2 regions of the Vulgatibacter sp. genome follow, and region 2 is predicted to be linked to the other one. Evidence: riboswitches for the same ligand, from Rfam matches in the RefSeq annotation. Region 2 holds a riboswitch; the other holds the start of a gene.

Region 1 (5,183 bases), on a different contig from region 2:
GCGGCAGCAGCCGCACGAGCGTCTTCATTCGTTGTTCTCCATGCTGCTGCGCGCGCCGCCCTCCGGCGACTGGGCGCGAAGCGTGAGCGTGAACGCCCTGCCGGCCTGGGGGTAACCCAGCTGATCCACCAGCGGCGCGTCGAAGGCGTTGTCGATCTGGCCGGAGAGCCAGAGGGTCCAGGGAAGGCTGACGAGGCGCACGCCGGCGCCGGCCGAGACGGTGGTGGCCTCGGGGAGCGCGAACGTGTTGGTGCGGTTGATGAACTGCTCCGACTGGTGGCTCGCCGAGGCGAAGGCCTCGTAGCCGTCCGCGCGGTAGACGGCTCGGAGGTGGAGCCGGTGCGCGGGGCGGTAGGGCAGCTCCTTCTTCCAGATGTGCGGCGCGTCGCGGAGGTTGCGGGTCTGGGCGAGGCTGTAGCTGCCGCCGACGGTGAGCTGCCGCAGCGGCTGCAGCGAGAGCTCCACCTCGCCGCCGCGGATCTCGGCGTCGTCGAAGTTGGCCGGCTTGCTCACCATCGCCCCTGCCAGCTCGTAGAGGATCAGGTCCTCGATTCGCGAGTAGAAGCCGGTGAGCTGCACCAGCGTCCGGGGGAGCCGGAGCACCGCGCCGCCGTCCACGGTCCAGCCGGACTCCGGATCGAGCGCGGGGTTGGCCTTGACGCCGGCCTGCTCGAAGTAGAGCTCACCCAGGCTCGGGGCCCGGAAGGTGCGGCCCCAGTTGCTGCGGAGCTCGATCGCCTCGAGGGGCCGCCAGGCCACGCCGATCCGCGGCGAGAGACCCTCGTGCTTGCCCACCTTCTCCCAGCGCAGCGCCGGCGCGACGGTGACGCTGCTGCCGAGGTAGAGCTCGTCGCCGAGGGAGAGGGCGACCCGCTCCCGCTGGCGATCGGCATGGTAGGGGCTCCGCAGCCACTCGCTGCCGAGCGCCACCTCCGCGTGGAGGAGCGTCCAGCCGGTGGGCGCCAGCTCGGCGCCGGTGCGGGCGAGGAGCACGTTCTCGATCTGCCAGGGCTTGCCGGCGTCGTCGGTGAAGGGCTGGCAGAGGACGCCGCAGGCGGGGCGGTCGGACCAGACCGCCACCTCGTCGTGCCGCAGCTCGACGCCGCCGAAGAGGCGCACGTCCGCGTGGGGATCGCCCTCGATCCGAAGCGCGGTGAGGAGGCGCCACTCGTCCCTGCGGTGATCGTCGGGGAAGTAATAGGTCCCGGCGAGCCCCCTGCTGCCGAGACTCCCCAGGGCGAGGGCGTGGATAACGGTTCCCTCGCCGAGATCGAGGCGGCCCTTGAGCAGGGCGCTCAGGTCGGTGGCGTCGTTGTTCTCGACGGTGCGGCGGGTCCTGTCGCCGGGGTTGGCCTCCGGGGTGGGATCGTAGAGCCCCTCGTAGGCGCCGCTGGTGTCGCGGTACGTGATCGCCGCCAAGCCCGTCGCCGCGCCGGTGCCGCCCCAGGCAGCGCCGTCGACCGCATAGGAATCGAACGATCCGGCGGAGAGTCGGACCGAGCCGCCGACCTCGTCGCGCAGGGCGCGGGTCTCGAGGAGGGCGGCGCCGCCCAGGGCGCCGGAGCCGTAGCGGGCGCCCTCGTTGCCGCGCAGCACGGTGATGCGCTCGAGGAGCGCTGCGGGAATGGTGCGCAGGTCGACGCCGCCGCCCGCAGCGGCGTTGAGGGCGATGCCGTCGAGGAGCACCAACGACTGCTCCGACGAGCTGCCGCGGAGCCTCAGGGTGGCGCCGCCAGGGGCCCGGTGGATCCGCGTGCCCGGCGCGTGGAGGAGCAGATCCGCCACATCGATCTGCTGCCCCGCGAAGTCCTTCGTCTCGACCACCGTGCCGAAGCCGGTGGGCTCCTCGGCGACGGTGGGTTCGGGGGGCGGCGCCTCCGCGTCGGCGGTCACCGTCACGGTTCCCAGGCGCACGTCCTCCTCGCCGGCGGCGACGGCGGGAGCGACGAGGAGCGCCGCTGCGAGGACATGAGGGCAGGGCCATCCGCGCAGGCTCGTGCGCCTGCGGAGGCCGGGCCGAAGGGCCAGCATTTCCACCTCGCAGCCCCTTCTCGCGCGGGGTCGCGAACGCGGCTCTTCGCCGCTTCGGAGGGAGCGCCGGCGCGACCATCGCACCGGGGACGAGCTCTCTCCTCGACTGGCCGCGGGCAGGTTTCCTGGCTCCCGGGTGCAGGGGCTTCTTCGCCCTGCGAGACCCCCGGCCTTCCCCTCCCAAGGGAGAGTGGCCGCTACGCTGGGGATCTCTTCGCCCGGTTACAGTGGCGGGACCGCGCCGGAATCACACCGGCTTCCCTTTTCCCGTGTCTTCCACGGGCACCCACGGCTTTCCGTCCGGCGCGCAACCTAGTCGCGCGCCCGGCCGGCAGTCAAGCGGGCGTGCCAGCGGCCCCCGGTGCATGCGGCGCTGCCGGGCGCGGTACCCGCGCAGCCGCGCTTGACAGCGAACCGCCCTCTCTCTACGTTTGGTTGACTCAAGCAACCATGTGGGTGTCGACGCATGACCGGTGCATCCAGGATTCCCGTGGCCCAGGCGCGCGAGCTGAACGAGGTGCTCGCGGCTCTGGTGCATCTGCTCGGTATGCAGAGCGAAGAGCAGGTGTGTTGTCACGACATCACGCTCTCGGAATACCGGGCGCTGCGCGCGACCAGCGAGCGAGGGCTGCCCGCGATCCAGGATTTCGTGCAGGACCTGGGCGTGAGCAAGAGCGGCGCAACGCGGATCATCGACCGCCTCGAGAAGAAGGGGTACGTGGAGCGCGTACGGGACCTTCACGACGACGCGCGGTTCTGCTGCGTTCGTCTCCTGCCAGCGGGCGAGCGCCTCGTGGAACGGATCGAAGCGGAAACGATCCCGCAGCGCCAGGCGCTGCTCGCTGCCATCGATCCAAGTAGGCGGGCCGAGGTCCTCGATGCACTGCGCGTTCTTCAGCGAGCCGTGCAGGGCCTGCGGCCCACGTAAATTCGCCATCGGGCGAGCTACCCGATTTTTCCTGGTCCGATGGTTGAGTGATTCAACCAGTTCAGCGAGGTGGTCGCCAGCGAGCTGGTTGGACCTCGACAGGCGAGCGGAGGCGAGAATGAACGAGCGCGCGCTGATCACCGGCCTTTGCGCCGCACAGGTGGTCGGCATGCTCGGACACGCCGGCTTCATCGGCCAACTTCCCGAGCTCCGTGCCGCGTGGTCGCTCTCGCCTTCGCAGGCCGGTTGGATCGTCGGCGCGTTTCACGGCGGCTATGCGCTCGCCGTACCCATCCTTCTTTCGGCCACCGACGGCTATGGCGCGCGAAGGATCTACCTGGGCGCCGCGTGTGGAAGCATGGCGGGCGCGCTCCTCTATGCTCTGGCGGTCCGCGGCCCCGGGACCGCCGCCGTCGCACAGCTCCTGATGGGCGCGGGCCTCGCCGGCACCTACATGCCGGGTCTCCGGCTGTTGGGCGAGCGGGTCGGCGTTGCGTTCCAATCGCGGGCGATCGCGCTCTATACGGGCTGCTACGCACTCGGGACCAGCGCCTCGTTTCTCTTCGTCGGGTCGATCGGCCAGCAGCTCGGCTGGCGCTGGGCTTTCGGCCTGGCTGCGATCGGGCCGGCGCTTTCGTTCGTGGCGATCGCCGTCCTCGTTGGCGGCTCGAACGGCGCTGCGCCGGTGCGCACGCAGCTGCTCCAGAACGCGTTTTCGAGATGGAAGCTCGTGCTGCAGGACCGATCGGCCACGGCCCGCGCGATCGCCTATGCGGCGCACAACTTCGAGCTCTTCGGGCTCTGGTCGTGGGTCGTGGGCTTCCTGGCCTTCGCCTACGCCCAGCGGCCGGACGATGCCCTTCGACCCGATCCGACGGTGATCGCCGCGGCGCTTACGCTGCTGCTGCTGCCGGCGAGCCTCGCGGGAAACGAGCTCGCCGAGCGCCTCGGCTGGCGACGATTGGTCGTCGGCATCATGTCCGCCTCGGCGCTTCTCGGCTGCGCACTCGGGATCGTTGCCGGCGGCGTGCCGTCGTGGGTTCTGCTTGCGCTGCTTCTCGTCTACGGAGCTTTGGCCGCAGCGGACTCGGGGGCCCTCACATCGAGTCTGGTCCGCGGGGCGGATCCCGCGCTGCGCGGAACGACGATGGCGTTCTATTCGACGGTCGGCTTCACAGGCGCGTTCGCCGGACCGCTCGCCTTCGGGATCGTCCTGCATCGCTTCGGCTCGGAAACGGCGCAGGGCTGGAGCGTCGCGTTCGCCGTGCTGGGGCTGGGCGCATCGGTCGGACCTGCAGCGCTCGTCCTCCTCGACCCGGCCCGCCGCGTGCCGGCCCGCATTCCACCCGACATCGCCACTGGAGGAAGCCATGACGAATCAGATGCCCAATGTTTCGCCTGCGGATCTCGAGATCCCCTCGCAGGAGAGGCTCGCCCCGGCACGGCACCTGGTGCACCGGCCTCGCATCCTTCTGCTCTACGGATCGCTGCGGGAGCGATCGTACAGCCGGCTGCTCACCCTCGAGGCCGAGCGCCTGCTGCGGCACTTCGGTGCGGAGACCCGGGTCTTCGATCCCCGTGGGTTGCCGCCACCGGACAGCGTCCCGACCGACCATCCCAAGGTCGTCGAGCTGCGGGAGTCCTCGCTCTGGTCGGAAGGGCAGGTGTGGTGCTCGCCGGAGCGCCACGGCACGCTTACCAGCGTCTTCAAGAGCCAGATCGATTGGCTGCCGCTCGAGAGTGGCGGCGTGCGGCCGACGCAGGGGCGCACCCTGGCCGTGATGCAGGTGTCGGGGGGCTCGCAATCCTTCAACACGGTCAACGCGCTCCGCGTATTGGGTCGGTGGATGCGGATGGTGACGATCCCGAACCAATCGTCGGTGCCCAAGGCCTTCCAGGAGTTCGACGACGCCGGACGGATGCGCGCCTCTCCGCTCTACGACCGCGTCGTGGACGTCATGGAGGAACTGGTCAAATTCACGCTCCTGGTACGCGAGCGCTCCGACTATCTCGTCGATCGGTACAGCGAACGGAAGGCGGTCCGGCCGGCGCCGGAGACGAACGACCTCAGCTCCATCGCGATGGAGCACGAGGCGAAGCGAGCAGGATCGTCGCGATGAAGATCCTCTGGCTGTCGGACCTGCACGTGACGGCACCCGGCGCGCCTGCGCCCGCGGGCGTCGATCCCAATCGGCGCTTGCGCAGCGCTCTCGACCACGCGGTC
Region 2 (5,183 bases):
CGGAGACCCGCCGCTCGAAGAAGTTGGTGAGCTCCTGCACGTCCTGCAGCTCCATGAAGGGGAAGGGATTGCGGCTCCCCCACCGCGGCTGCATCCCGAGCAGGAGCAGCCGCTGATCGGCGACGTATTCGAGGTAGGTGCGCACGTCGCGGACCGAGAGCCCGGCCACGCCGAGACCGAGCAGATCCTCGGCGAAGAGCACCTCCGCCTCGATCGCCTCCTCGAGCATCCGCACCACGTCGGCCTCGAGCCCCGCGTCGAAGAGGGAAGGCTCCTCCCGCCGCACGGTCTCGATCACCGAGAGCGCAAAGGCCATGTGGGCGCTCTCGTCGCGGAAGACCCAGTTGGTACCGGAGGCGAGGCCGTGGAAGAGCCCGCGCGAGCGGAGGAAGTAGACGTAGGCGAACGCGGCGAAGAAGAAGAGCCCCTCGACGCAGCAGGCGAAGGCGATGAGGTTGCGCAGGAACGCCCGCCGCTCGGAAGCGCTCCCGAGTCGCTCCACGCCGTGGATGGAGTCGATCCAGCGCATGCAGAACGAGGCCTTGGCGCGGATCGAGGTGATCTGCTCCACAGCGGCAAAAGCAGCGGCGCGCTCGGCCTGGTCGGGCACGTAGGTGTCGAGGAGCGTGAGGTAGAACTGCACGTGCAGCGCCTCCTCGTAGACCTGGCGCGACAGGTACATCCGCGCCTCGGGCGCGTTGATGTGGCGGTAGAGGTTCAGGACCAGGTTGTTGGCGACGATCGAATCGCCGGTGGCGAAGAAGGCCACCAGCCGGTGGATCAGGTGGCGCTCGCCAGGCGTGACCCTGCTGCGCAGATCGACGAGGTCGGTGGCGAAGTCGACCTCCTCGACGGTCCAGGTATTGGCGATGGCGGCCTTGTACATCTCGTAGAATTGCGGGTAGGCCATCGGCCGCAGGGTGAGCTTCATGCCGGGATCGAGGAGCCTCACTGGCAGGCCTCGCAGCTCTCGGGGTTCTCGAGGGAGCACGCCACCGCAGAAGCCGCAGCAGCTGGCGCCACGGTCGCCTTGGCGATCCGCGTCGCCGGTCGCGAGCGCAGGTAGTAGGTGGTCTTCAAACCCCGCTTCCAGGCGTAGAGGTACATCGAGGAGAGCACGCCGATGCTCGGGCTCTCGACGAAGAGGTTGAGCGACTGGCTCTGGTCGACGAAGGGGCCGCGCTCCGCCGCCATGTCGATGAGGGATCGCATCGGCAGCTCCCAGGCGGTGCGGTAGACAGCGCGCACCGCCGCGGGGATCTCCTCGATCCCCTGCACCGATCCTTCCGCCAGCTTGATCCGGTTGCGGACCGCCTCGGTCCAGAGCCCGCGCCCGCGCAGCTCCTCGACCAGGTAGCGGTTGATCACGAGGAACTCGCCGGAGAGGGTCTCCCGCTTGAAGAGGTTGGAGACCTGCGGCTCGATGCATTCGTAGCAACCGGCGATCGAGGCGATCGTCGCGGTGGGCGCGATCGCCACCAGCAGCGAGTTGCGCAGGCCGTGTTCGTCGATGCGCGCGCGCACCCCCGCCCAGCGCAGATCGCTCGCCTCCGCGCCCCAGAGATCGAATTGCAGCTGCCCCGCCGCAGCCCGGGTCTCGCCGAAGGCCGGATGGGCGCCGCGCTCCGCCGCCAGATCGCAGGAGGCGGAGAGCGCCGCCAGGTAGATCGACTCGGCGATCCGCCGCGACAGCGCCCGGGCCTCGGGCCCGTCGAAGGGCAGGCCGAGCTGGAAGAAGACGTCCTGCAGCCCCATCACCCCCAGCCCCACCGGACGCCAGCGCTGGTTCGATCGCGCCGCCTCGGGGACCGGATAGAGGTTGCGATCGATCACGTTGTCGAGCTGGCGCACCGCCACCTGCACCGTCTCCTCGAGCCGCGCGAAGTCGAAGGCACCCCCCGCCACGAACCGGCCGAGGTTGACGGACCCCAGGTTGCAGACCGCCACCTCCCCGCCGCCGGTGACCTCGACGATCTCGGTGCAGAGGTTGGAGAGGTGCACCGTCCGCCCCTCGCCCACCTGGTTGCAGCGCGCGTTGCACGGATCCTTGAACGTCATCCAGCCGTTCCCGGTCTGCGCCAGCGTCCGCATCATCCTGCCGAAGAGCTCCCGTGCATCGACGGTGCGCACCGCGAGCCCCGCCTCCTCCGCCGCCTCGTAGGCGCGGTCGAAGGCCTCGCCCCAAAGGTCCGGCAGCGTGGGCACGGTGGCGGGATCGAAGAGCGACCACCGCCCACCCGCCTCGACCCGCCGCATGAAGAGATCGGGGATCCAGTTGGCGAGGTTGAGATGATGGGCCCGCCGCCCTCCGTCCCCGGTGTTGTCGCGGAGCTCGAGGAAATCCTCCACGTCTGCATGCCAGGGCTCGAGGTAGACACACGCGGCGCCCTTGCGCTTGCCGCCCTGGTTCACCGCCGCCACCGACGCGTCGAGGGTCTTGAGCCAGGGGACGATGCCGTTGGAGTGGCCGTTGGTGGAGCGGATCAGCGATCCCGCGGAGCGCACGCGGTGCCAGGCGACGCCGATGCCGCCGGAGAACTTCGAGAGCAGAGCGATGTCGCGGTAGCGCGCGTAGATCGCCTCGAGGCTGTCGTCGGGCGAATCGAGGAGAAAGCACGAGGAGAGCTGCTCGTGGCTCGTCCCCGCGTTGAAGAGCGTGGGCGAGCTCGGCAGGTATTCGAGCCGGGAGAAGAGCCCGTAGAGCCGGATCGCCTCCTCGATGCTGTCGCTCACCGCCACCGCCACGCGGAGGAAGAATTGCTGCGGCGTCTCGATCACCGCGCGGCTGTGCGGATGGCGAAGGAGGTAGCGATCGGCGAGGGTGCGCAGGCCGAAATATTCGAAGTGGCGATCCCGCGCCGGATCGATCGCCGCGTCGAGCGCTTCCGCGTGCGCCGCCACCAGGCGGGCGAGGCGCGGCGCCACGAGCCCGAGCTCGTGGCCATGGGCGATCGACGCGGAGAAGCTCTCGATCCCCTGCCCCCGGACCTCCTCCTCGACGAAGACGGAGAGGAGCCGCGCAGCGAGGCGCGCGTACCCAGGCTCCTCGGCGGTGAGCGCCGCCGCGGTCTGGATCGAGAGCTGGTCGAGCTCGCGGGTGGTGGCGCCGTCGTAGAGGCCGCTCACGGTGCGCGTGGCCACCCGCAGCGGATCGACGTGTTCCAGCCCGTCGCTGCAGCGCCGCACCCGCCGCACGATCTTCTCGAGCTCCACCGGCTCGAGGCTTCCGTCCCGCTTGCGCACCCGCATCGTCACCGCGGGGGCTCCATCCGTCATCGCCTGCATGCTGCACCCGAAAGGCGACCCCGTCGGTCGCCGGGAAACGGGCCTTGCAGGAAAAGGGCGCAGCGGGACGGAAACGAGGCGTGGGAGAGCACGCGCTGCCGGCCTGCCGGCCTCCCCACGAGGCCCAGGTCAGCGCACGCGCGTCACGCGCGGGCGCATCGCCGGCAGGTCTTCGGACTCGTGGGCGTGCGGCTCCGAAAAGAGCCACTCCTACTGGTCGCCGCTTCCCAGCCTCGAAAAGAGGCCAGTGCTCGATGGCGACGTTCGTTCCCACTCACCGCTGCGGGGGCAGTCCCGGTTTTCCACCGGGTTCCCTTTCGAAGCCTCCGGCCCTTGCTCGGCCTTCGGCACCGACGACGGGGGCCAAGCTAGGGGGCGAGGCGTCGCCTTGTCAACGGAGCTTCGCTCACCGATCGGCCGGCGCTCTAAGGCCCCTCGTCCCGCGAGACGAGGGCGACCTCGAGCGTGCAGCGCTCGTAGTCGTCGGGGATGGAGGTGGCCCAGGCCACGTCCACGAAGCCGTTGCCGTCGAAATCGCCGACGGCGATGTCGTAGACGTAGCGGAGAAACTCGTCGTCGGTGCCGGTGGCGGCGAAGACCAGCTTCCACCCCGTCCCGTCCCAGCCCAGCGCCTCGACCCGGTTCCTGTGCATGCCGGCGAAGAGATCGGCCCGCCCGTCGCCGTCGAAATCGGCGGCGTGGCCGAAGCCCGCCCGGCGCTCGTGGATCGTCTGCCACCGCTCGAAGCCGCCCCTGCCGTCGCCCCGATGCACCCAGGTCTCGGGGATGCCGTAGCCGTCCTCCTTGATCGGCGCGACCACCGCGTCGAGGTGGCCGTCGCCGTCCACGTCGGCGAGCAGGCTGATGCCATGGAGGAAGCCGGGATCGCCGAGCTGCGAGGTGACCGTCGCCCCGAAGCCGTCCGCCGCCCCCAGGATCGTCACCAGCCCCCCGTGCCCACCGAAGACCACGTCGTGCCTGCCGTCGCCGTCGAGGTCGCCCGACGCGAAGGTGGGACGCTGCCTCGGCCGGAACGCCTGCACGTCGTAGGGCTCCAGCCACGCCTCCGGCTGCGCGAAGCCCCCGCCCTCGAGACCACGGGCCCAGGTGAAGTACCAGCTCCCGTAGAGCCCGAGCAGATCGGCCCGCCCGTCGCCGTCGACGTCGCTCAGCTCCAGCCGCTCGAACGCGGAGAACGGCGCAGGCCCCAGCGCCTCCACCTTCTCGAGGAGCGGCACCGGCGCGGCAAAGCCACCGGCACCGTTGCCGCGCATCAGCCCCGACGAGCCGTAGAGCTCCGCGCCCCACTTCCTCGCGAAGAGATCGAGGTGGCCGTCGCCGTCGACGTCGCCGACCTGCGGCGCAAGCCAGCCGTCGATGCTCCAGCCCTCCCCGCTCTCGAGGGGCAGGCCGGTGAGCATCTCCCGCTCGATCCGGTAGAGCTTCTGCACGTCGCCGGCGACGAGCAGATCGTCGCTCCCGTCCTCGTCGGCGTCACCTGCGGCGAGACGCAGGTGCTGGCCGGCCACGGTGAGCTGGATCCGCCGATCCTGGTAGCCGAGATCCGGCGCAACAATCGGCTCCTCGTCCTCATATAGGCTCGAGCACGAGACCTCCCGCCGCACGCCCTCCTCGTCGGTGCGGAAGCAGCCGCCCTCCATCTCCGGCCCGAAGCCGATCAGATCGCAGCCGCCACCGAGCAGCGGCAACAGAAGAACGAGCCGGCGCATGGCCTCCCCCCGTGCAGACGACCTCCACTTTACGTGCACCGCACCGCCGGGGGAAGCCGCCGCGCGGCAACTGCCGCCCCGAGCCCAAAAACGCTCGACGTTCTGCGGCTTTGACACCCAACGCCCCGCCTCCTATAACGCCCGGTCCGACCTACCTTGAGGACGCTC

Evidence for each region. Region 2 has a riboswitch for cobalamin ahead of ACESMR_RS06925 (ribonucleoside-diphosphate reductase subunit alpha). Riboswitches for the same ligand answer to the same signal wherever they lie in the genome.
Region 1: linked by a shared signal. The riboswitch ahead of ACESMR_RS12260 (TonB-dependent receptor plug domain-containing protein) and the one ahead of ACESMR_RS06925 (ribonucleoside-diphosphate reductase subunit alpha) in region 2 are both predicted to bind cobalamin.

What each region holds. Positions count from the first base shown of each region.
Region 1 covers NZ_JAWLCN010000004.1:246,535-251,717, reverse strand. Annotated here, with positions in the region: gene ACESMR_RS12265 (MXAN_6577-like cysteine-rich protein) at 1-28, opposite strand, end outside; gene ACESMR_RS12260 (TonB-dependent receptor plug domain-containing protein) at 25-2,031, opposite strand; cobalamin riboswitch at 2,129-2,336, opposite strand; gene ACESMR_RS12255 (MarR family winged helix-turn-helix transcriptional regulator) at 2,498-2,959, shown strand; partial or broken gene ACESMR_RS12250 (MFS transporter) at 2,910-4,142, shown strand; gene arsH (arsenical resistance protein ArsH) at 4,330-5,079, shown strand; gene ACESMR_RS12240 (phosphodiesterase) at 5,076-5,183, shown strand, end outside.
Region 2 covers NZ_JAWLCN010000002.1:707,950-713,132, forward strand. Annotated here, with positions in the region: gene ACESMR_RS06920 (ribonucleotide-diphosphate reductase subunit beta) at 1-952, opposite strand, end outside; gene ACESMR_RS06925 (ribonucleoside-diphosphate reductase subunit alpha) at 949-3,276, opposite strand; cobalamin riboswitch at 3,431-3,655, opposite strand; gene ACESMR_RS06930 (FG-GAP repeat domain-containing protein) at 3,711-5,015, opposite strand.